DNA from 4 places in the Pseudarthrobacter sp. 05T312 genome. Region 3 is predicted to be linked to each of the others. Evidence: riboswitches for the same ligand, from Rfam matches in the RefSeq annotation. Region 3 holds a riboswitch; each other region holds the start of a gene.

Region 1 (5,097 bases), on a different contig from region 3:
GTCACGGCCGGTTCGGCAACCTGGATAATTCCCGAACTGCCGTTTCCATTGCCGTTCTTGCCATTCCCGTTGCCGTTCCCGTTCTGCGGCTTCGACCCGGAAATGACGATCGCATCGAACTCCTGCCCGATGTGGTTCAGCAGCAGTGCCGCTTCCACGGTATCCAGGGCCAGGCGCTCCATCCTTGACGCCAGCTGGTCCGATCCCGCCATGATGCCCGGAAGCAGGGGCAGGGCTTCGCGCGCCCAGCCGGGAACATCGCCGCCGTTGCTCAGGGCCTCGCAGATGACCAGCACGAACCGGTCCACCAGGCGGCGCAGCGGCGCTGTGGTGTGGGCATAGGCGGCGCCGATGGCGGACTGGATGCCGTCCTCGGGGACGGTGCCATCGAAGGCGGTGTAGGACGCGCCGCGGAACAGCATCCCGGCCGAATGCATGATGGCCAACTGGCGCGGGTCGGTGGGATCGAGCGACCGCAGGTATTCGCCGTAGCTGACCTGCCCGTCCCAAGGCCTGCCGAGCACCTCGGTCTGCAGCCGGAAGTGCCGCAGCGACCGTTCGTCAGGGGCGGGCATGGTGCGCAGGATGCCCACTTTGCCCTCCAGCATGAGCTGCGCGGCGGCCATTCCGGTCATCAACGAAATCTGGGCGTTCCAGTCCTCGACAGGAAGCTGCGGAACGGCGTCGATCCGGTAGCCGCCGTCCGGCAGCTGGACGATTTCCTGCTCGGGCATGTTCAGGCTGGCGCCTTCACGCGCCCGTTCCAGTGCCACCCGCTTCAGTCCCACCTCGCGGAGCAGCCGAAGGACGGGAGGGGCGGTCCCGGCGTCGAGGTCGGCCTGGGCGCCCTTGTAGCTGAGCTTGTCGCGGCTGCGGATCCGCGCCCGCCGGACACCCACGCTCAGCACCGTCGCGTCGCCGTCGAGCGTGAAGTCCCAGACGAAAGCCGAACACTCCTGGCCCGGGAGCAGGCTCCCGGCCCCCTCGCTGATCACCTCCGGATGCAGCGGGATCCGCCCGTCCGGGGCGTAGAACGTCTGGCCGCGGCGCCGGGTTTCGGCGTCCAGCGGGCCACCCGGTGCAACGAATGCAGGGACGTCGGCGATGGCGTACAGGACGCGGTAGCCGTTGCCGTCGGGTTCGATGAAGACTGCCTGGTCCAGGTCCGTGGAGGATGCCGGATCGATGGTGACGAATTCGACGGCGGTCAGGTCGTAGGAAGGCAGCTTCAACGCCGCGACGGCGGCCCGGGCGTCTTCCACAGCGTCGGCAGGGTACGGGCCCGGCAGCTCAAGCTCGGTCCGCAGCAGGCCCAACGCCTCTTCCAGGGCGTTCCTGTGGTCATGGACGTTGGGGGCCAACCGATGATGTGACACAAAATTCAGCGTAGCCCCAAGTCCCGGGATTATGCAGGCTCAGCCGTCCAGCGCGCCGAGGAGCGAGGCTGCGGCTGCTGCGGGGTCGGGGGCCTCTGTGATGGCGCGCACCACCACGATGCGGCGGGCACCGGCCTCCACCACCTCGCGGACGTTTCCGTGGTCGATGCCGCCGATGGCAAACCACGGGACGGGATCCCCGGCCTGCCCGGAGGCGCCGGCGGCGTACTGCACCAGTTCAGGCCCGACGGCGGCCCTGCCGGGTTTGGTGGGTGTGGCCCACACCGGCCCCACGCAGAAATAGTCCAGACCGGACGGGCCGCCGGTTGCCGCGAGGGCCGCGTCGACCTGGCCCGTGGTGTGGCTGGAGAGGCCGATGGCGGCGTTGCCGTTGACCAGGGTGCGCGCCGCAGCCAGCGGAAGGTCCTTTTGGCCGATGTGGAACACCGGTGCCCCGGACAGCACGGCGATATCGGCGCGGTCATTGACGGCCCAGAGTTTCCCGTGCCGCACCGCCGTCTCCTTCAAGGCCGCCAGGAGGTCCAGTTCCTCGGCGGCCTCGATGGTCTTGTCGCGCAGCTGGATGATGTCCACGCCCCCGGCAAACGCGGCGTCCACGAACTCCGCAAAGTCGCCGCGCGCAGCGCGCGCATCGGTGCACAGGTACAGGCGGGCTGCCTTCAGGGCATCGTTGTGGCCCGCGTTGGCAACTTCGGCCGTGCCGGCCGGGATTGCTGGAGCGTGGGGGCCCGGGGGCAGGGAGGAAGCGGACACATTCATGCCTGCAAGCCTAGTTCCTCTAAACTGGGCTGGTACTGCGGGAGCCCGCGGCAGCTGTCACAAAGCGCCGGGCTGAGAGGGCGTCAGAGCCGACCGCTTGACCTGATCCGGTTAATGCCGGCGTAGGGAAGGAACCATATGAGCACCCCCGTTGACCATCGCGCCGGGCCGCCCGGTGCTCCCCGTTCCACGGTCCACGCAGACGTCGCCGTCATCGGCGGCGGGGTGGTGGGCCATGGCATCGCCTGGGAGGCGCAGTGCTCCGGCCGCTCCGTGGCCCTGATCGATGACGCACCCGGAAGCGGCGCAAGCTGGGCCGCCGCAGGGATGCTGGCCCCCGTCAGCGAACTGCACTACCAGGAGGAGGACCTCCTGGAACTGATGCTTGACGCGTCCTCCCGCTGGCCCGGTTTCGCCGCAGGCATCGCAGGAGCCACCGGCGCGGATTCCGGATACCTGACGACGCCGACACTCGCCGTGGGTGCCGACGCCGCGGACCGCCGCGCCCTGATGGACCTCCGCGCCGTACAGCAGGCCAACGGACTTGCCGTGGAACCCCTGACGGTGAGGGAAGCCCGCCAACGCGAGCCGCTCCTCAGCCCCGCCATCGCCTGCGCCCTGGACACTCCCGCGGACCACCAGGTAGATCCGCGCCGCCTGGTGGCTGCCCTGCGGCGGGCCCTCGCCGGCGCCGTCCGCGGGAAGCCTGGCCTGGCCGCGGCAGGGGCGGTGGATGGGTATGCCGTGCCGGACCGGGCTGGCGGACTGCTGTGGGAGGGCGGAAGCGTCGTCGGCACCTCCCTTGCCGGTGGCGGCACCGTCCTGGCAACGGAGACCATTGTGGCCAACGGCCTGCAGGCAGGGGACCTTGGCGGCCTGCCCGGCGGCCTCGACCTGCCCCTGCGCCCGGTACACGGCGACATCCTCCGCCTCGCCGTTCCGCCTCACCTCCAGCCCCTGGTGACGTCCACCGTGCGCGGGCTGGTGCACGGCGTCCCCGTCTACATCGTTCCCCGGCAGGACGGAACCGTGGTCATCGGAGCCACCCAGCGCGAGGACGCCCTGTCCGATGCCGTGAGCGCCGGAGGCGTCTACCAGCTGCTGCGCGATGCCCAGGCGCTGGTTCCCGCCGTCGCCGAACTGGAACTGCTCGAGTGCACCGCCCGGGCCCGGCCCGGAACCCCCGACAATGCACCGCTGCTGGGCCGTGTGCCGGCGGCCGACGGATCCGCCGGCAATCAGGCCGGGCACGTCCCGGGACTCATCATCGCCACCGGGTTCTTCCGGCACGGGGTGCTGCTCACTCCCGCGGCCGCGGCCATCTGCGCCGGGTTGCTGGAGGGGCATGCCGACCCGCGCTGGGCGCCTTTCAGCCCGGAGCGCTTCTCGCGTCCGGCCGCCGCCGGCACAAACCACCACATCAAGGAGACAGCGTGAACATCACCCTGAACGGAAACACCCACACGGTGGCGGACGGCACCTCCATCACCACGCTCGTCAGCCAGGTCACCGGACGCCCGCTGGCACCCAACGGCCAGGCGACGGACGGCGGGAAGCTGGGGGTCGCCGTCGCCCATAATGCCCAGGTGGTGCCGCGGAGCCAATGGTTCGCCACGGCGCTCGCCGAGGGCGACGACATTGAACTTGTCACGGCAGTACAGGGAGGCTGACACCATGACCGAAACCAGCACCATCAACCCGGCCGGGAATCCCGGCGCCGCCGACGCCCTGGTGATTGACGGCGTCGCCCTCGGATCCCGGCTGATCATGGGCACCGGCGGGGCACCCAGCCTGGACGGCCTGGGCGCTGCACTCCTGGCCTCCGGCACCGCCCTGACCACCGTGGCCATGCGCCGGTACTCCACCGCGGAAACCGGCTCGCTGTTCCAGCTGTTGGTGGACCACGGGATCCGCGTGCTGCCCAACACTGCAGGCTGCTTCACGGCCAGGGATGCCGTCCTCACGGCGGAGCTTGCCCGGGAGGCGCTGGAGACCGACTGGGTGAAGCTGGAAGTCATTGCCGATGAGCAGACCCTGCTGCCCGATGCCGTGGAACTGGTGGACGCCACGGAGCAGCTGGTCAACCGGGGGTTCAAGGTCTTCGCCTACACCAACGACGACCCCGTACTTGCCCTGCGGCTGGAGAACCTGGGCGCCACCGCCGTCATGCCGCTCGGAGCCCCGATCGGCACCGGCCTGGGAATCCTGAACCCGCACAACATCGAGCTCATCGTGTCCCGTGCCTCGGTGCCGGTGGTGCTGGACGCCGGCATCGGCACGGCATCGGACGCGGCCCTGGCCATGGAGCTGGGCTGCGACGCCGTCCTGCTCGCCACGGCCGTGACGCGGGCGCAGAACCCCGCACTCATGGGGGAGGCGTTCAAGCATGCAGTGCTCGCCGGCAGGATGGCCCGGGCAGCCGGGCGCATCCCGCGACGGGAGCATGCCCTGGCCTCGTCCGCGATGGAAGGCCGGGCGGAGTTCCTTTGACACCGGGACATACGCGTGTGGCCACCACCCTGCCGGGTGGTGGCCACACGCGTATGTCCTGCCCTGCAGGTGGTCAGCGCCGCAGGATGACAGTCAGGCGTTCCGTATCGCGCCGGGCACGGGTGCGGCCCAGGTAGACGACGGCGGCGATGGCCGCGGCGACGCCCAGGACCATCGGCAGGACCCAGGGAAGCCAGGTGGTTCCCGGCAGGTAGCCGAAGCCCGCGGTCATCAGGATGATCCAGGCCAACGCCGCGACGCCCACGGCAACACCGGCCGGCAACGCCGCGCCGTATTTGGAGTGCCGCTTGTCATTGGCCCAGACGACGAAGCCTGCCGCGACGGTTGCCAGCACCACGATGGTCAGCGAAAGCATGGATCTCCTTGAAGAACGGCAGGCCTGCAGCAGGCCGCGACTAGAACTGGCCGAAACCTACGCGGCGGACCTCTT
Region 2 (5,097 bases), on a different contig from region 3:
CGTACTTCCCATCCTGGGCGCCGCCCTGACCTTCCTGCTGATCCGGCACTCCCGGGCCCAGCGCGCGGTGAGCATCGGCCTGCTGTCACTGACGCTGGCACTCGAATGCCTCCTGCTGGCGTCGGCATGGAACGGCGGCACCGCCGCGGTGACCATCGGCGGCTGGATCCCTCCGTTTGGCATCGTCATGGTGGTGGACCAGTTCTCCTCCCTGATGCTGGTGGTGTCCTCCGCCGTCAGCCTTGCAGTGCTGGTGTACGCCACAGGCCAGGGCATGGCCGACGGCGACCACGACGCGCCGGTATCGATCTTCCACCCCACCTACCTGATCCTGGTGGCCGGGGTGTCCAACGCGTTCCTGTCCGGGGACCTCTTCAACCTCTATGTCGGCTTCGAGATCCTGCTGACTGCAAGCTACGTGCTGATGACCCTGGGCGGCACGGGCCCCCGGATCCGGGCCGGCGTCACCTACGTGGTGGTGTCCGTCGTGTCCTCGGTGCTGTTCCTGATTGCCATCGCCATGGTCTACGGGGCCACCGGAACCGTGAACATGGCGGACCTGGCCGTCAAGCTGGGCGAACTGGACCAAGGCACCAAAACCCTGCTGCACGTGATGCTCCTGGTGGCCTTCGGCATCAAGGCCGCCGTCTTTCCCCTGTCCTTCTGGCTCCCCGACTCCTACCCCACCGCCCCGGCGCCGGTCACTGCCGTGTTTGCAGGCCTGCTGACAAAGGTGGGCGTCTACGCGATGGTCCGCACCGAAACACTGCTCTTCCCCGGAGATACGTTGAACACGCCGTTGATGGTGGTGGCATTGCTGACCATGCTGGTGGGCATCCTGGGCGCCCTGGCCCAAAGCGACATCAAGCGCCTCCTCTCGTTCACCCTGGTCAGCCACATCGGCTACATGGTGTTCGGGCTGGCCATGTCCTCGGCCGTGGGCCTGGCGGCGGCAGTCTTCTACGTGGCCCACCACATCACCATCCAGACCAGCCTCTTCATGGTCACCGGCCTCATCGAACGGCGTGGCGGCAGCTCGTCCGTGGACCGGCTCGGCGGACTCGCCAAGCTCTCACCCATGCTGGCGCTGCTGTTCTTCATCCCCGGCATGAACCTGGCCGGCATCCCGCCGTTCTCCGGGTTCCTGGGCAAGGTAGGCCTGCTGCAGGCCGGCGTGGAGCTGGGCACTCCGCTGGCCTACGCACTGGTGATCGGCGGCGTGGTCACCAGCCTCCTGACGCTGCTGGCCATCGCCAGGGTGTGGAACCGCGCGTTCTGGCGGAAGCCGGAGGACGCCGAGCACCCGGACCCTGTGCTCCTTGCCCCTCCTGCCGCGAGGGTTTCCGGTCCGGGAGCCAAGGTGAACAACACCGTGACCCTCCTGCCGCGGACCATGGTGGGTTCCACGGCCGGCCTCGTGGTGCTCGGTGTCGCCCTGACCGTCTTCGCCGGACCATTGTTCGCTCTTTCCGACCGGGCAGCCCGGGACATGCTTGACCGGACGCCGTACATCCAGGCGGTGCTGGGTGAGGCTACCGCCGTTCCCGCCGCCACCGCCGTGGGAGGAGGACGATGAGCCGCAAACGCATTTCGCTGCGCCAGGAACTGCCGCTCCTGGTCTGGCTGGTGGTTGTGTGGGGCGCCCTCTGGCAGGATTTCAGCCCCGGCAACCTCCTCTTCGGGGCCCTGCTGGCCGTTGGCGTGGCCCGGCTCTTCTACCTCCCGCCGGTGGAACTCAGTGGCCGGTTCAATATCCTCTACGCCGTGCCTTTTGCGCTGGCCTTCGTGGGCAAGGTGGTGGTGGCCAGCGCCCAGGTCCTGTACCTGGCAGCGGTCCGCGGCCCCAAGGTGACCAATGCCGTGGTCGCGGTCAAGCTGCGCAGCCACCAGGACCTGATCGTCACTGCCACGGGACACGTGATTTCCCTGATCCCGGGCTCCCTGGTGGTTGAGGTGGACCGTTCCACGTCCACCCTGTACCTGCACGCACTCAACATCACCTCCGAGAAGGACGTGGAGGGCCTCCGGAACGAGGTCCGTTCCATTGAAGCGGGCCTGATCCGCATCATGGGCACCGCGGATGAACTCGAAGAGGTCCGTATGGAGGCCAGCGCATGATGCACGTTGTCCTGGCTGTCACAGCCGTCATTTTTTCGCTGGCGGCCGCCGGTGCCATTATCCGTATCGCCCGTGGCCCGTCGCTGCTGGACCGGGTGCTGGCTGCGGATGTGCTGCTCGCCATCCTGGCCGGGGCGCTGTGCATCGATATGGCAGTGAACCGGCACCTGAACAACCTGATGCTGGTGGTGGCCATCTCCATCATCGGGTTCATTGGGTCCGTGACCGTGGCCAGGTTCGTGGCCGACAGGAGGGTCAAACCCAATGAATCCTGACTTCTCCGGCCCCGACGCCTGGATCGACCTCGTCTCCGCCGTGTTCATGGTGGTGGGCGCCCTCATGTCCCTGGGTGCCTCGATAGGCCTGCTGCGGTTCCCGGACCTCCTGAGCCGCATGCACGCCGCCACGAAGCCCCAGGTCCTGGGCCTCTTCCTGCTGCTGGCGGCCATCGGGCTGCAGATGCGGACGTGGTGGGTGTGGCCGGTCCTGGTGGTGGCGTGGATCTTCCAGTTGCTCACGGTGCCTGTGTCCGCCCACATGGTGGGCCGTGCCGGCTACCGCACCAAGCACCTGCACCGGGAACTGCTCACCGCCGATGAACTCGAAGCCGTGGTGCAAAAAGCCGCCGCCGAGACTGCCCGGAAGGACAGCCCCGACGACGGCCGGTAACGCCAAGGGCAGGACGCTAGACGATGTCCTGGGTCTTCGCGAAGCGGGTGATGGCGCGCTGGGTTCCGCGGTTGGCCAGGACCTGGATGATGGCACTGACCGACGCCGAGATCAGCGCAAAGGTCAGCGCGGAACGCAGGCTGGTGGGTACGTCCTCGTGCTTGCCGGTGGGCGGCTTCTGTCCGGTGGTCTTTTCCCAGATGGCATTGACCAGCTTGGTGCCGGCGAGGCCTGCGCCGAGGCTCACGGCTGTCCCGAGCAGTTTGATGAGAAGGTTCATTCCAGGTACTCCTTGCGGGCGGAAAACGGACTGCCCCCAGCCTAGCCGGTCATATCCGGGGGATTGGCGCCCGCAGCCCGCAATCCAGCCCTGCCAGGTGTAAACTTGACCACGCCCAACAGGGCACAACAACAAGCGTTACCCACACGAAAAGCAACACTAAAAACGACAGGGGAGCGCCGCCGTCGGGCAACCTGGCATTAGCCGGGCACCGCAGGTGGGCGCTGAGAGTGCGGACAGCCGCAGACCCTCGAACCTGATCCGGTTAGTACCGGCGCAAGGGAGTCGAGTTCTCAAAGTGTCGCGGTTCCACGGCCACAGGCCGCCGGCCGGGTCCACTTTCCCCTCCTGTTTCCCAGGAGGATCACATGAGTACTGCAGCAATCAAGAAGACCACCAGCAAGTCCTGGCGCGTCGTGGACATCGTCGTCGCCGCGCTGGTGGCCATCGCGGGCGGCGTCATTTTCTGGGCCTGGGACCAGGGTGCCGCCGCCCTGTCCGCCCCCATGAACGCCGCCTACCCGCCCCTGACCGGCCTGCTCGCCGGCGGCTGGATGATTCCCGGCGTGCTGGGGATGCTCATCATCCGCAAGCCCGGGGCCGCCCTGTTCTGCGAGACCGTCGCAGCCACCGGCGAGCTGCTGATGGGTTCCCAGTACGGCGCCTCGGTCCTTTTCTCCGGTTTCATCCAGGGGCTGGGCGCGGAAATCATCTTCGCAATCTTCGTGTACCGGAAGTTTAACCTGCCCGTATCGCTGCTGGCCGGCGCCGCGGCCGGATTCTTCTGCGGCCTGAATGATTCGTTCGCACCGTGGGGCTGGAACATCGCCTACTCGGGCGCCGACAAGCTGGCCTACATCGTCCTCACCACCATTTCCGGGGCCATCCTGGCGGGCGCCCTGGCCTGGCTGGCCACCCGAGGCCTGGCACGCACCGGCGTGCTGAGCTCCTTCGCGTCCCGCAAGGCCGCAACGGAGCCCGTCTTCTCCTGATGGCACCCTCCCAGGACTCCGGCGCGGTCCGCCCCGCCGCCGTCACCGCCCGTGGCTGGGGCTGGCGGCATGCCGGCCGGCCCAAACCCGCCGTCCACGGCCTTGACCTGGACATCGCCCCGGGGGAGCGGGTGCTCCTGCTCGGGCCCTCCGGCGCCGGGAAGTCCACGCTGCTGCATGCGCTGGCCGGCGTCCTGGGAGACATCAACGACGACGGCGAGGCAGGCGACGCCGACGAGTCCGGTTCGCTCCTGGTGGACGGAGCCGCGCCCCGTGCCCGGCGCGGCCGCGCCGGGCTGATGCAGCAGGACCCCGAAACGCAGGTGGTCCTTTCCCGGGTGGGGGACGACGTCGCCTTCGGCGCCGAAAACCTCGCCGTGCCCCGCGACGCGATCTGGCCGCGCGTGCACGCGGCGCTTGCCGACGTCGGACTCTCCCACCTCCCGCTGGACCACCCGACGTCGGCCCTGTCCGGCGGCCAAAAGCAGCGCCTGGCGCTCGCCGGCATCCTGGCGATGCGCCCCGGCCTGATCCTGCTGGACGAGCCCACCGCCAACCTGGACCCGGACGGCGTGCTGGAGGTCCGCAACGCAGTGGCCCGCTCCCTGGACAAAACCGGCGCCACGCTGGTGGTGGTGGAGCACCGGGTATCCGTGTGGAAGGACATGGTGGATCGGATCATTGTCCTGCAGCCCGGCTCCGCCAGCGATCCTGCGGTGCTCCTGGACGGGCCCCCGGACCGCGTGCTCGGTGAGGCGCGGACCATGCTGGCCGCGGCCGGCGTGTGGGTGCCCGGGTATGTGCCCGCGACCCGTCCCCGCGCCGCCGTCCCGGCCGCGGGAACGGGGAACCTGTTGCTGGCGGCAGAGCAGCTGGCCGTATCCCGCGAACGCGCCCGCCGGCAGGGCTTTCGGAAAATTCCGCCGGTGCCGGTCCAGGAGGACGTGGCTGCACAGGTCCGCGCCGGGCAGGCCCTGGCCATCACCGGTCCCAACGGCGCCGGCAAGTCCACCTTCGCGTTGACCCTGGCCGGGCTGC
Region 3 (5,097 bases):
CTGAAATGCCTGCCTCTAAATTCTGGGGAATCTGTTGAAATACCTGAACAGTAACCGGTGGTTACTTAATGCCGGTGATCTTGACCTTGGTCAGTTCCTGGCGGTGACCCTGGCGCTTCTTGTAGCCGGTCTTGTTCTTGAACTTCTGGATGACAATCTTAGGACCACGCAGGTCCTGGAGGATTTCAGCCGTAACAGTTACCTTGGCCAGGTCAGCGGCGGCGGAGGTGACCTTGTCACCATCAACCAGGAGCAGTGCGGGCAGCTCGATGGTGCTGCCGGCTCCACCGGCGACGCGGTTCAGGGTAACGAAGTCTCCAACGGAAACCTTCTCTTGGCGGCCGCCTGCGCGGACAATCGCGTACACCACTTGGGAACTCACTTCTCTCGACGTTTATTACAAAATTTGCGTGCGGAACCGACTCAAAAAAGTCAGGGTTCCCGCTGTGCCTCAACGCCGTGGGGTCATAACCCAAGTGTTGGCGTAAGCACCGAAGATCTAGAATACGCTAAATCCATCTACGGCCGCAAATGAGGCTGGTTCCGGCGGCCCGGGTGTGGTAGTAACCACACTCCGGCAGGCAGCACCGCAACCATGAACTCCATCATAGCGGCGGTGCTGCCCGCAGGAGTCAGGAATGGAGCCTCGGCGCGTCGAAGAATTCCACTTCCAGGCGGCAGGACTGCTTGAACGCGGTCACCATGGCCTCCCGCTCGGCGTCCGAGGCCTTCCGGCCAGCTGCGTCCACGATGGCGATGGCGCGGCGCGTTGCTTCGGCAAATCCTTCGTCGGCATACGTCCGCAGCCAGGCCGCGTAGGCGTGCCCCTCCGGCTCCAAGGAGGCAACAAACTGGCCGTGCAGCTTTTCGCCCACCTCGGCGTAGAGCCAGAAGCAGGGAAGGACGGCGGCGGCCAGGACGGCGTAGCTGCCCGACGCCGACGCTGCGGTGAGGTGGTCCACGTAGGCCTTGGTGACGGGGCCGAGGCCGTTCTGGGCGGGCCGGGTGCTGAGCCAGGAACGGTGCAGTTCCGACTCCACCTCCAGGCACTGCTGCGAGGACCCGGCCCAGAACAGCTGTTCCGCTTCCGAGGGAGCCAGGGCGCTGGCGCGGGCCAACACCCGGGAGTATCCGTTCAGGTACAGGGCATCCTGGGCCAGGTAGTAGGCGAAGTCCTTCTCGGGAAGGTCCCCGGCGGCCAGGCCGTGAATGAAGTCCAGGGCGTAGATGTCCGCGAGGTCCTGTTGGGCTTCTGCCCAGAGCCGTGCAGCGAAGCCGCCTTCCGCGGGGGCAGGCCGCACATGGTGGAAGTGGTGCACCGGCCCGTTTCCCTGGCCCACCTCGAGCTGCTCCGAGTTTTCAAGGGCGCCTGCCAGCCATGGCTTGACCGTCCGGAGGGATGCCTCCCAGTCGCCCAAGCGAGCCTGGACGGTGGCCATCGCGGAAGACAGGGAACAGCCGGTGCCGTGGCTGTTGCGGGTGTTGATGCGGTTTCCCGGCACCTCCACCACTTCCTGTGCGAGGAGGCCAGCCGTATTGACCAGCGCATCCGGGCAGTCCGCACCCGCCAGGTGACCGCCCTTGACCAGGATGGTGGCGCCGGTGGCGTCCGCCAGGTGCCGCCCCTGCTCCAGCGCGGCCGCCCAGCTGTCGGCAGGGTCCGCACCCACCAGCATGGCAAGCTCCGGCAGGTTGGGAGTGATGAGGTTGGCCAGGGGCAGCAGGTCCCGGAGCGCGGCCTCGGCGGACTCCTCCAGCAGCCTGTCGCCGCTGGTGGCCACCATGACCGGGTCCAGGACCACGACGGCGGGACGGACCTTCTCCAGCCAGTGCCGGACGGTGCGGATCACGGCCTCGTCCCCCAGCATGCCGATCTTGACGGCGTCGATCGAGATGTCATCGCTGACCGCGTCCAGCTGCTGGGCGAGGAAAGCCACGGGAGGAACGTGGACGGACTGCACGCCGCGGGTGTTCTGTGCCGTCAGGGCGGTAATGGCAGCCATGCCGTATCCGCCGTGGGCGGCAATGCTTTTCAGGTCGGCCTGGATGCCTGCGCCCCCGGACGGGTCGGAGCCGGCGATGGACAGGACCCGCGGGACGTCCCGGCCGGTGGGCAGCCCGGTGCGGACGGAGGAGGCAGCTGGCAGGGGCATGGAAAGGGTCGAAGACAAGAGACATCCCTTCGCCGGTACTAGCCGGACAGGTTCAACGGGTCTGGATCTCAGCCGGCCTGCTGCGCGGCACCCCGTGTCGGTTCCTACCCTAGCCCGTGCGCCGCAGCCGGGGAAAAGGGTGACAACGGCCGCCGCAGAATAGACCGCCCCGGAACAGCAGGAATCCCCGCCCCGCACGGTCCACCCGGAAATCCCGGTGGACCGATGCGCAGGACGGGGATTCCTGGCTGGACGCTCCTGTGGCTAGAGTTCCGAGGCAGGCACCCCGACGCCGAGGATGATGGGTTCCTCGGCCGCCTTGCGCGGTTCCGGCTGGTCCTTCGCCGGTTCGGGGGCCTTGGCTGCGTGCGAGTGCCCACCGGCATCAGCCTGGACGTTTTCATGGTGCTGGACAGCGGTCTCGTTGGCGGAACCCTGGGCACGGCTGGCGGCCCGGTGGCGCCGGGGCCGGCGTTGCCGGGACTGCTCCAGCGTGTGGTCCGAATAGTCCTTTTCAGGCGACGCCTCAGGAGCGGCACCGGCGCGGCCTTCTGCCGTCCCGCCGTCGGCCTGCCCTTCCGGCGCGACCTCTCCTGCTGCCTGCACGGCCTCTGCCTGCCTGGCAGGGGCGTTCTCCACGGGGGAAGCCGGCTGGCCCAGGTGGGCGAATGCTTCCGCAAGCCGGTCCAGCGTCAGGGCAGGCTTCGGATGCTGTTCCCCGGCGTGCTCCACGAACGGAAGAGGGACTTCCTCGCCGCCGAACGTGAGGACGGCTGCGGGACGTGCCGGGGCATCGGCGTCGTGCGTCTCCTCAACGGGTACCGGCGCAGGCTCCACGGACGGCACCTGCCGGGCTGCCGCCACCTCGTCGTCGTGCAGGTGGGCTGCATGGGCGGCAGCGGCGATGTTTGCGAGGGCAAGCCTGGTGGCCTCCGCCTTGGCGTGCCGCTCGGCGTCGGACGGGTCCGGCTGGACGGTGTGGACATGCACGGCAGGTGCCGGGGCAGCCTCGGGCTGCTGGCCGCCGCGTCCGCGCCGCCGCTTGCGTTCGGTCCGGACACCGGGCTGGCCGTTGTCGTTCCGCTGCGCTTCCGGGCGCGTTTCCGCCCGGGCTTCGGGCCGGTTGTCGGTGCGCTGGACGTGGTGCTCGGCCGCCACGATGTTGGCCCGGCGGTGCTCCACGGGATCGTCATGGGTCACGACGCCCCGGCCGGCGCAGGCCTCGCACTGCTCGCCGAACACTTCGAGCAGGCCGGTGCCCATGCGCTTGCGGGTCATCTGGACCAGGCCGAGTGAGGTCACTTCGGCAACCTGGTGCTTGGTCCGGTCCCGGCCCAGGCACTCCACCAGGCGGCGCAGGACCAGGTCGCGGTTGGATTCGAGCACCATGTCGATGAAGTCGATCACGATGATGCCGCCGATGTCGCGAAGCCGGAGCTGGCGCACCACTTCCTCGGCCGCTTCGAGGTTGTTCTTGGTGACGGTTTCCTCAAGGTTGCCGCCGCTGCCGGTGAACTTGCCCGTGTTGACGTCCACAACGGTCATGGCCTCGGTGCGGTCGATCACCAAGGAGCCGCCGGAGGGCAGGAAGACCTTCCGTTCGAGGGCCTTGTGGATCTGCTCGTCGATGCGCCAGGCCGAGAAGATGTCCTGGTCCTTGGTCCACTTCTCGAGCCGCCCCACGAGGTCCGGCGCCACGTAGGTGACGTAGGCCTCGATGGTGTCCCAGGCTTCCTCACCGGAAACGATGAGCTTGGAGAAGTCTTCGTTGAAGACGTCGCGGACCACCTTGATTGTGAGGTCGGGTTCGCCGTAAAGGAGCTCGGGGGCCAGGATCTTGGTGGACGTGGACTGGCTTTCGATGCCTTCCCACTGTGCGCGCAGCCGGTTGATGTCGTGCGTGAGCTCTTCCTCGGAAGCGCCCTCGGCAGCGGTGCGGACAATGACGCCGGCGTGTTCGGGCAGCCGGTCCTTGAGGATCCGCTTGAGCCGGTTGCGTTCGACGTCGGGCAGCTTGCGGGAGATGCCCGTCATGGAACCGCCGGGGACGTACACCAGGTAGCGGCCGGGCAGGGAGATCTGGCTGGTGAGGCGGGCACCCTTGTGGCCCACGGGGTCCTTGGTGACCTGCACCAGCACGGTGTCGCCGGACTTCAGTGCGTTTTCGATGCGGCGCTGCTTGCCCTCGAGGTTGACTGCTTCCCAGTTGACCTCGCCCGCGTACAGGACGGCGTTGCGGCCGCGTCCAATGTCCACGAACGCCGCTTCCATGGACGGCAGCACGTTCTGGACCTTGCCGAGGTACACGTTGCCGATCAGCGAATCCTGCTGGGTCTTGGACACGAAGTGCTCGGCCAGGACGCCGTCTTCGAGGACGCCGATCTGGATTCTGTCATCGCGCTGGCGCACGATCATCTGGCGGTCCACGGACTCGCGGCGCGCCAGGAACTCGGCCTCGGTGATGACAGTCCGGCGCCGGCCCGTGTCGCGGGATTCGCGGCGGCGCTGCTTCTTGGCCTCCAGGCGGGTGGAGCCCTTGACGCTGGTCACGCGGTTGCTCACGGGCGCTTCAGTGACAGCACGCGGCGCGCGGACCCGGGTGACCGTGTTGGGCGGATCATCGTCCCCGCCGCCCGTGAGCTCAAGGTCCTGGTCCCCGCGGCGGCGGCGACGGCGGCGGCGCGACGTCACGCCGTCTTCCACCTGGCCGGCTGCGTCTTCGTCAGACTCGTCCTCAGCATCGGAACTGCTGTCCTCGTTATCCTCCTCCGCCGTACCACCGATACGGCTGCGGCCCCTGCGGCCACGGCTGCGGCGACGGCGGCGGCCGGAGGAATCCTCGACGTCTTCGGATTCTTCTTCCTCGGGCTCCGCGGCTGCGGGCGCCGCGGGCCGGACTACAGTGCTGAGGTCCGGCGCCTGGAAGAGTACTGACGTGGGGGAA
Region 4 (5,097 bases), on a different contig from region 3:
CGAGGGCTCTTCGGTGGGGTGGTACTTGCCGATCTCCTCGATGGCGCGGCCATCACGCTTGGTGCGTGAGTCCGCGACGACGATGCGGTAGTACGGGGCGCGCATCTTGCCGAAGCGCTTAAGGCGAATCTTTACGGCCACTTTTGTGGTCACTCCTGTTTCAGAAAAAGGGGTGAACCCGGCTTTCTGCACCCGTGGGGCGGGCCGTACTTGCGGGCTCGAAGGACAGGATCCGGACGCGGAGAGAGGGGCCACGCAGATCGAGTACCTGTTTATTGTGCCAGATGAACGCCGTTATTTCGACTTGGCGCGGGCGCCGGTGACACTGCGCGAAGGTTTCCCGGGCGCGGCCGGGAGGGTCAGGCGGACCAAACGTAGAGTCCAGTCCGCTCGGAATCGTTGATTCCGGCGGCAAGCGCCGCGAGCTGCTGCACGTAGGTCCGCGCCTGGGCGGCAGCGAACGGCATGTCCTCCTGGCCGGCCCACTGCTCGGCAACATCGTCGAGGACGTTTCCCTCGCCTTCGGTTTCGTAGGTGAGGAGGTCCGCCAGGGCGCGGACCATGGCCGGCGGGACGGCGAGGAGGGAGTCGCTTGCGACGTCCACCATGGTCAGCTCGTAGTCGGCTCCGCCGGCATGGACGGCCGTCCCGGCAAGATCGCCGAGCTGTTCCAGTTCAAAATCGGTGATTCCCTCGATCCGCACCGCAGCAGTGTCCGCCGCGGAGGCGCTGCGGCCTTCATCAAGGAGGCCGGCATGTTTCAGCGCGGCGTCATGGGTGGCGACAAAGATCTCGGTGAAGCCCATGGCTGGTGTCCTTCTTCCGTTGACGGAGCTGCCCGCCGGACACTTCCTGCCGCCCGGCCGTACGGAATCAGCCTAGTAGCTGCAGGGGCGCCCTTGCACGCCGGACCGGCCTCCCGCGAAGTGGCGCGGGAGGCCCAGCGGTCAGCGGACGGCGACGCGGATCCGGTTGCGCCACGGATCTTCGAACCGAAGCTCCGAGCCCGTGTGGTGAGCCGGCACCCCGGCAACCTTGAGGCGGTCAGTCAGGGCGCCGACGTCGTCCCCCGACGGAACCTCGATCAGCACCTCACCCAGCCCAAGGGTGTCCTTGCGCGGACCTGCGCCGCGGCTGTTCCAGACGTTCATGGCCATGTGGTGGTGGTAGCGGCCCGCGGAAACGAACAATGCCTGCCCGTGCCAGCCCGCGGTCTTTTCGAACCCGAGGGTCCCCACGTAGAAGTCCCGGGCGGTCTGCACATCGCCAACCTGGAGGTGGACGTGGCCCACGCCGGCCGCTGTTTGCCGCTGCCCCTCCAGGGACTCCTCGGTAAGGTACTGCTCGAGGTAGCGCTGCGGCGGGAGCGCCAGGCTGTCCATGACCACGTCGGTCCCGTTCCAGGACCAGTTGCTGCGGGGACGGTCCCAGTACAGTTCGATGCCGTTGCCCTCGGGGTCGGTGAAGTAGAAGGCTTCGCTGACCAAATGGTCGGCGCTGCCGGTGAAGGCCCGCGGCTCGTACTGGGCTGCAGTGGCGACGGTGGCGGCGAGGGAAGCCTGGTCCTCGAAGAGCAGCGCGGTGTGGAACAGGCCTGCCTCTCCCCTGCCGGGAAGGTGCAGTCCGGGAGCCGGCGCGAGGTGGACCAACGGCCTGCCGAGGCGGCCAAGGTAGAGCCCGCCATCCTGCTCGGCGACCACCTCAAGGCCCAGTGCGCGCTGGTAGTAGTCGGTCATGACCTTCATGTCGCCCACCTTGAGCATCACGGTGCCCATGGCGAGGTCGGCAGGAAGAAGATCCTGGCTGCTGGCTGATGCGGTCATTGAAGGCTCCTTGCATTGGCGGCCGTCCCGTTGGCGGCCTGTCACACTTTAAAATTACTTGAAGCTTCAATTTATTCCAAGTCCCGGTGAGCCGTTTGTCAGCGAATGATCCGCCCGCCCAGCACCACGTGCTCCAGGGCCGTAATGGTCTCCCGCGCCGCCCGCGGGTCTTCCCGGCACACGACGACGTCGGCGCGGGCCCCTTCCTCCACTCCGTCCGCTCCCAGCCACGTTCGTGCTGCCCAGCAGGCGGAGTCGAGGGCCGCGTCCATGGGCAGGCCGGCGCCGTGCAGGGCCAGGATTTCGTCCGTGATCCTGCCGTGCCGGATCACGCTGCCGGCGTCGGTACCGGCAAAAATGCGGACCCCCGCGGCATGGGCTTCCGCCACCCGCTCCATCCTGCGTTCCCAGAGGGCGCGCATGTGGGCGGCATACCGCGGGAACTTGGGCTCCGCCTGCGCAGCAATGTCGGGGAAGGTGGCGATATTGATGAGCGTGGGCACGATCGGTACACCTTGCTCCACGAACCGGGGCACGTGGCGGGGCAGCAGCCCGGTAGCGTGCTCGACGCAGTCAATGCCTGCGTCCAGCACCTGGTCCAGGGTGTCTTCGGCGAAGCAGTGCGCTGTCACCCGGGCCCCTTCGTCGTGTGCGGCCCGGACGGCATCGCGTACGACGTCGGCAGGAAACGACGGCGACAAGTCGCCTGCGCCGCGGTCAATCCAGTCCCCCACGAGCTTGACCCAGCCGTCGCCGTCGCGCGCCTGCTTGCGGACGGCCTCCACGAGGCCCCCGGGCTCCACTTCCTCGGCGAACCCCCGCAGGTAGCGGCGCGTCCGGGCGATATGGCGCCCGGCCCGGATCAACACCGGGAAGTCCCTGCCGCCCTGCATCCAGCGGGTATCTGCCGGCGAACCCGCGTCCCGGACCAGCAAGGTTCCGGCGTTGAGGTCCGCGCGCGCCTGGTCCCTGGCGGCCGCGGGTTCGACCGGACCAGCGGCACCCAGCCCAATGTGGCAGTGCGCGTCCACGAAGCCCGGGAGCACCCAGCCGTCCAAAATCCGGTCCGGAGCAGCCGCCGGCCTGCTGAACGTAAGCCTGCCGTCCACGGACCAGAGCCCGTGCCGCACCCTGTCCGGTGCAGTGAGGACGGGGCCTCGGAAGTGGATGATGTCTGCCATGGGGCTCCTTTCGATGCCCGGTCAGGCTAGCACCGGAATTATGACAAGGGCGCTCCAGGTGCCTGTGGTAGCTTCGTTCCTGACCACACGGGTGCCCTTGCAGGGGCTGAGATCGGGCTGACGCAGCCTGCGACCGTTGAACCTGTCCGGGTAATGCCGGCGAAGGAAGTGAGTATTCCCTTGAGTACGCAAAACACCCAGTTGAACCCTGCCCTCCAACCGTCCGACGGGGAGCCCGGCGACGCTTCAGTGCCGCCGGTAACCCAGTCGCTGAAGTCGCATTCACTCGCCTACGTTGCGGATGAGGCGTCCGGGATCCGGGTACCGGTGACCGAAATTGCCCTTGAGCCGTCCCCCAACGGCCAGCCGAACGCACCCTTCCGGACCTACCGGACCGCCGGACCCGGCAGCGACCCCGTCCGCGGCCTGCAGCCCTTCCGCTCCGAGTGGATCGCGGCACGGGCTGACACCGAGCCCTACGGCGGCCGGGAGCGCAACCTGCTCGACGACGGCCGCTCGGCCGTGCGCCGCGGCGCCGCCTCCGCGGAGTGGAAAGGTGCGCAGCCGGTGCCCCGCCGCGCCGTCGACGGCCGGACGGTGACGCAGATGCACTATGCCCGGCAGGGAATCGTCACGCAGGAAATGCGGTTCGTGGCCCTGCGCGAAAACTGCGATGTGGAGTTGGTGCGCAGCGAAGTGGCTGCCGGCCGCGCCATCATTCCCAACAACATCAACCATCCGGAATCCGAACCCATGATCATCGGCAAGGCCTTCCTGGTGAAGATCAACGCGAACATCGGCAACTCCGCCGTGACGAGTTCAATCGCCGAGGAAGTGGACAAGCTGCAGTGGGCCACCCAGTGGGGCGCCGACACCGTCATGGACCTCTCCACCGGCGACGACATCCACACCACGCGGGAGTGGATCCTCCGCAACTCCCCCGTGCCGATCGGGACGGTGCCGATCTACCAGGCGCTGGAAAAGGTCAACGGCGAGGCCAACGCCCTCACTTGGGAGATCTTCCGCGACACCGTGATCGAACAGTGCGAGCAGGGCGTGGACTACATGACCATCCACGCCGGCGTGCTGCTGCGGTATGTCCCGCTGACGGCCAACCGGGTGACCGGCATCGTCTCGCGCGGCGGCTCGATCATGGCCGGCTGGTGCCTGGCCCACCACCAGGAGAACTTCCTGTACACGCACTTCGATGAGCTCTGCGAAATCTTCGCCAAATACGACGTCGCCTTCTCGCTGGGCGACGGCCTCCGCCCCGGCTCCACGGCGGACGCCAACGACGCCGCCCAGTTCGCCGAACTGGACACCCTCGCCGAACTGACGCAGCGGGCCTGGGAATACGACGTGCAGGTGATGGTGGAAGGGCCAGGCCACGTTCCCTTCCACCTGGTCCGCGAGAACGTGGAGCGGCAGCAGGAACTGTGCAAGGGTGCGCCCTTCTATACCCTGGGGCCCCTGGTGACGGATGTGGCGCCGGGGTATGACCACATCACCTCGGCCATTGGCGCCACCGAAATCGCCCGGTACGGCACTGCCATGCTTTGCTACGTCACGCCGAAGGAACACCTGGGCCTGCCCAACAAGGACGACGTGAAAACGGGGGTGATCACCTACAAGATCGCAGCGCACGCCGCAGACCTGGCCAAGGGCCACCCCGGGGCGCATGAGCGCGATGATGCCCTGTCCAAGGCAAGGTTCGAGTTCCGCTGGCGTGACCAGTTCGCGCTGTCCTTGGACCCCGTGACCGCGGAGTCGTTCCACGATGAGACGCTGCCGGCCGAACCGGCCAAGACGGCGCACTTTTGTTCCATGTGTGGTCCGAAGTTCTGCTCCATGCGGATCAGCCAGGACATCCGGGACGAATACGGGTCCGCGGAGGCGCAGGCTGCGCTGGCGGACATGGCCTCCGGCATGCGGGAGAAGAGCGAGGAGTTCCTGGCAGCCGGCGGCAAGGTGTACCTGCCGGAGCTGCGGGTCCCCGCCGAAGGCTAGGACGCCCGGGCGGGCTGGCTCCTGCTGACCCCACTGATGAACTGGCGGATGGCCCGGTCCCCGTCCAGGGAGTCCTGGGGCCGGTG

The links. Region 3 has a riboswitch for thiamine pyrophosphate ahead of thiD (bifunctional hydroxymethylpyrimidine kinase/phosphomethylpyrimidine kinase). Riboswitches for the same ligand answer to the same signal wherever they lie in the genome.
Region 1: linked by a shared signal. The riboswitch ahead of AC1DIP_RS03345 (FAD-dependent oxidoreductase) and the one ahead of thiD (bifunctional hydroxymethylpyrimidine kinase/phosphomethylpyrimidine kinase) in region 3 are both predicted to bind thiamine pyrophosphate.
Region 2: linked by a shared signal. The riboswitch ahead of AC1DIP_RS05640 (ECF transporter S component) and the one ahead of thiD (bifunctional hydroxymethylpyrimidine kinase/phosphomethylpyrimidine kinase) in region 3 are both predicted to bind thiamine pyrophosphate.
Region 4: linked by a shared signal. The riboswitch ahead of thiC (phosphomethylpyrimidine synthase ThiC) and the one ahead of thiD (bifunctional hydroxymethylpyrimidine kinase/phosphomethylpyrimidine kinase) in region 3 are both predicted to bind thiamine pyrophosphate.

Annotation. Positions count from the first base shown of each region.
Region 1 is NZ_JBFTLY010000001.1:656,258-661,354, forward strand. Features, by position in the region: gene AC1DIP_RS03335 (RNB domain-containing ribonuclease) at 1-1,376, opposite strand, end outside; gene thiE (thiamine phosphate synthase) at 1,416-2,156, opposite strand; TPP riboswitch at 2,184-2,302, shown strand; gene AC1DIP_RS03345 (FAD-dependent oxidoreductase) at 2,295-3,593, shown strand; gene thiS (sulfur carrier protein ThiS) at 3,590-3,826, shown strand; gene AC1DIP_RS03355 (thiazole synthase) at 3,831-4,646, shown strand; gene AC1DIP_RS03360 (hypothetical protein) at 4,720-5,022, opposite strand; gene AC1DIP_RS03365 (DUF3107 domain-containing protein) at 5,063-5,097, opposite strand, start outside.
Region 2 is NZ_JBFTLY010000002.1:327,850-332,946, reverse strand. Features, by position in the region: gene AC1DIP_RS05665 (Na+/H+ antiporter subunit D) at 1-1,576, shown strand, start outside; gene AC1DIP_RS05660 (Na+/H+ antiporter subunit E) at 1,573-2,118, shown strand; gene AC1DIP_RS05655 (MrpF/PhaF family protein) at 2,115-2,393, shown strand; gene mnhG (monovalent cation/H(+) antiporter subunit G) at 2,383-2,787, shown strand; gene AC1DIP_RS05645 (DUF4235 domain-containing protein) at 2,804-3,067, opposite strand; TPP riboswitch at 3,228-3,368, shown strand; gene AC1DIP_RS05640 (ECF transporter S component) at 3,436-4,059, shown strand; gene AC1DIP_RS05635 (ABC transporter ATP-binding protein) at 4,059-5,097, shown strand, end outside.
Region 3 is NZ_JBFTLY010000004.1:220,992-226,088, forward strand. Features, by position in the region: gene rplU (50S ribosomal protein L21) at 62-370, opposite strand; gene thiD (bifunctional hydroxymethylpyrimidine kinase/phosphomethylpyrimidine kinase) at 633-2,153, opposite strand; TPP riboswitch at 2,161-2,258, opposite strand; gene AC1DIP_RS08755 (Rne/Rng family ribonuclease) at 2,418-5,097, opposite strand, start outside.
Region 4 is NZ_JBFTLY010000003.1:205,927-211,023, forward strand. Features, by position in the region: gene rpsP (30S ribosomal protein S16) at 1-141, opposite strand, end outside; gene AC1DIP_RS06980 (hypothetical protein) at 360-806, opposite strand; gene AC1DIP_RS06985 (VOC family protein) at 948-1,823, opposite strand; gene AC1DIP_RS06990 (amidohydrolase family protein) at 1,922-3,004, opposite strand; TPP riboswitch at 3,082-3,189, shown strand; gene thiC (phosphomethylpyrimidine synthase ThiC) at 3,185-5,011, shown strand; gene AC1DIP_RS07000 (alpha/beta fold hydrolase) at 5,008-5,097, opposite strand, start outside.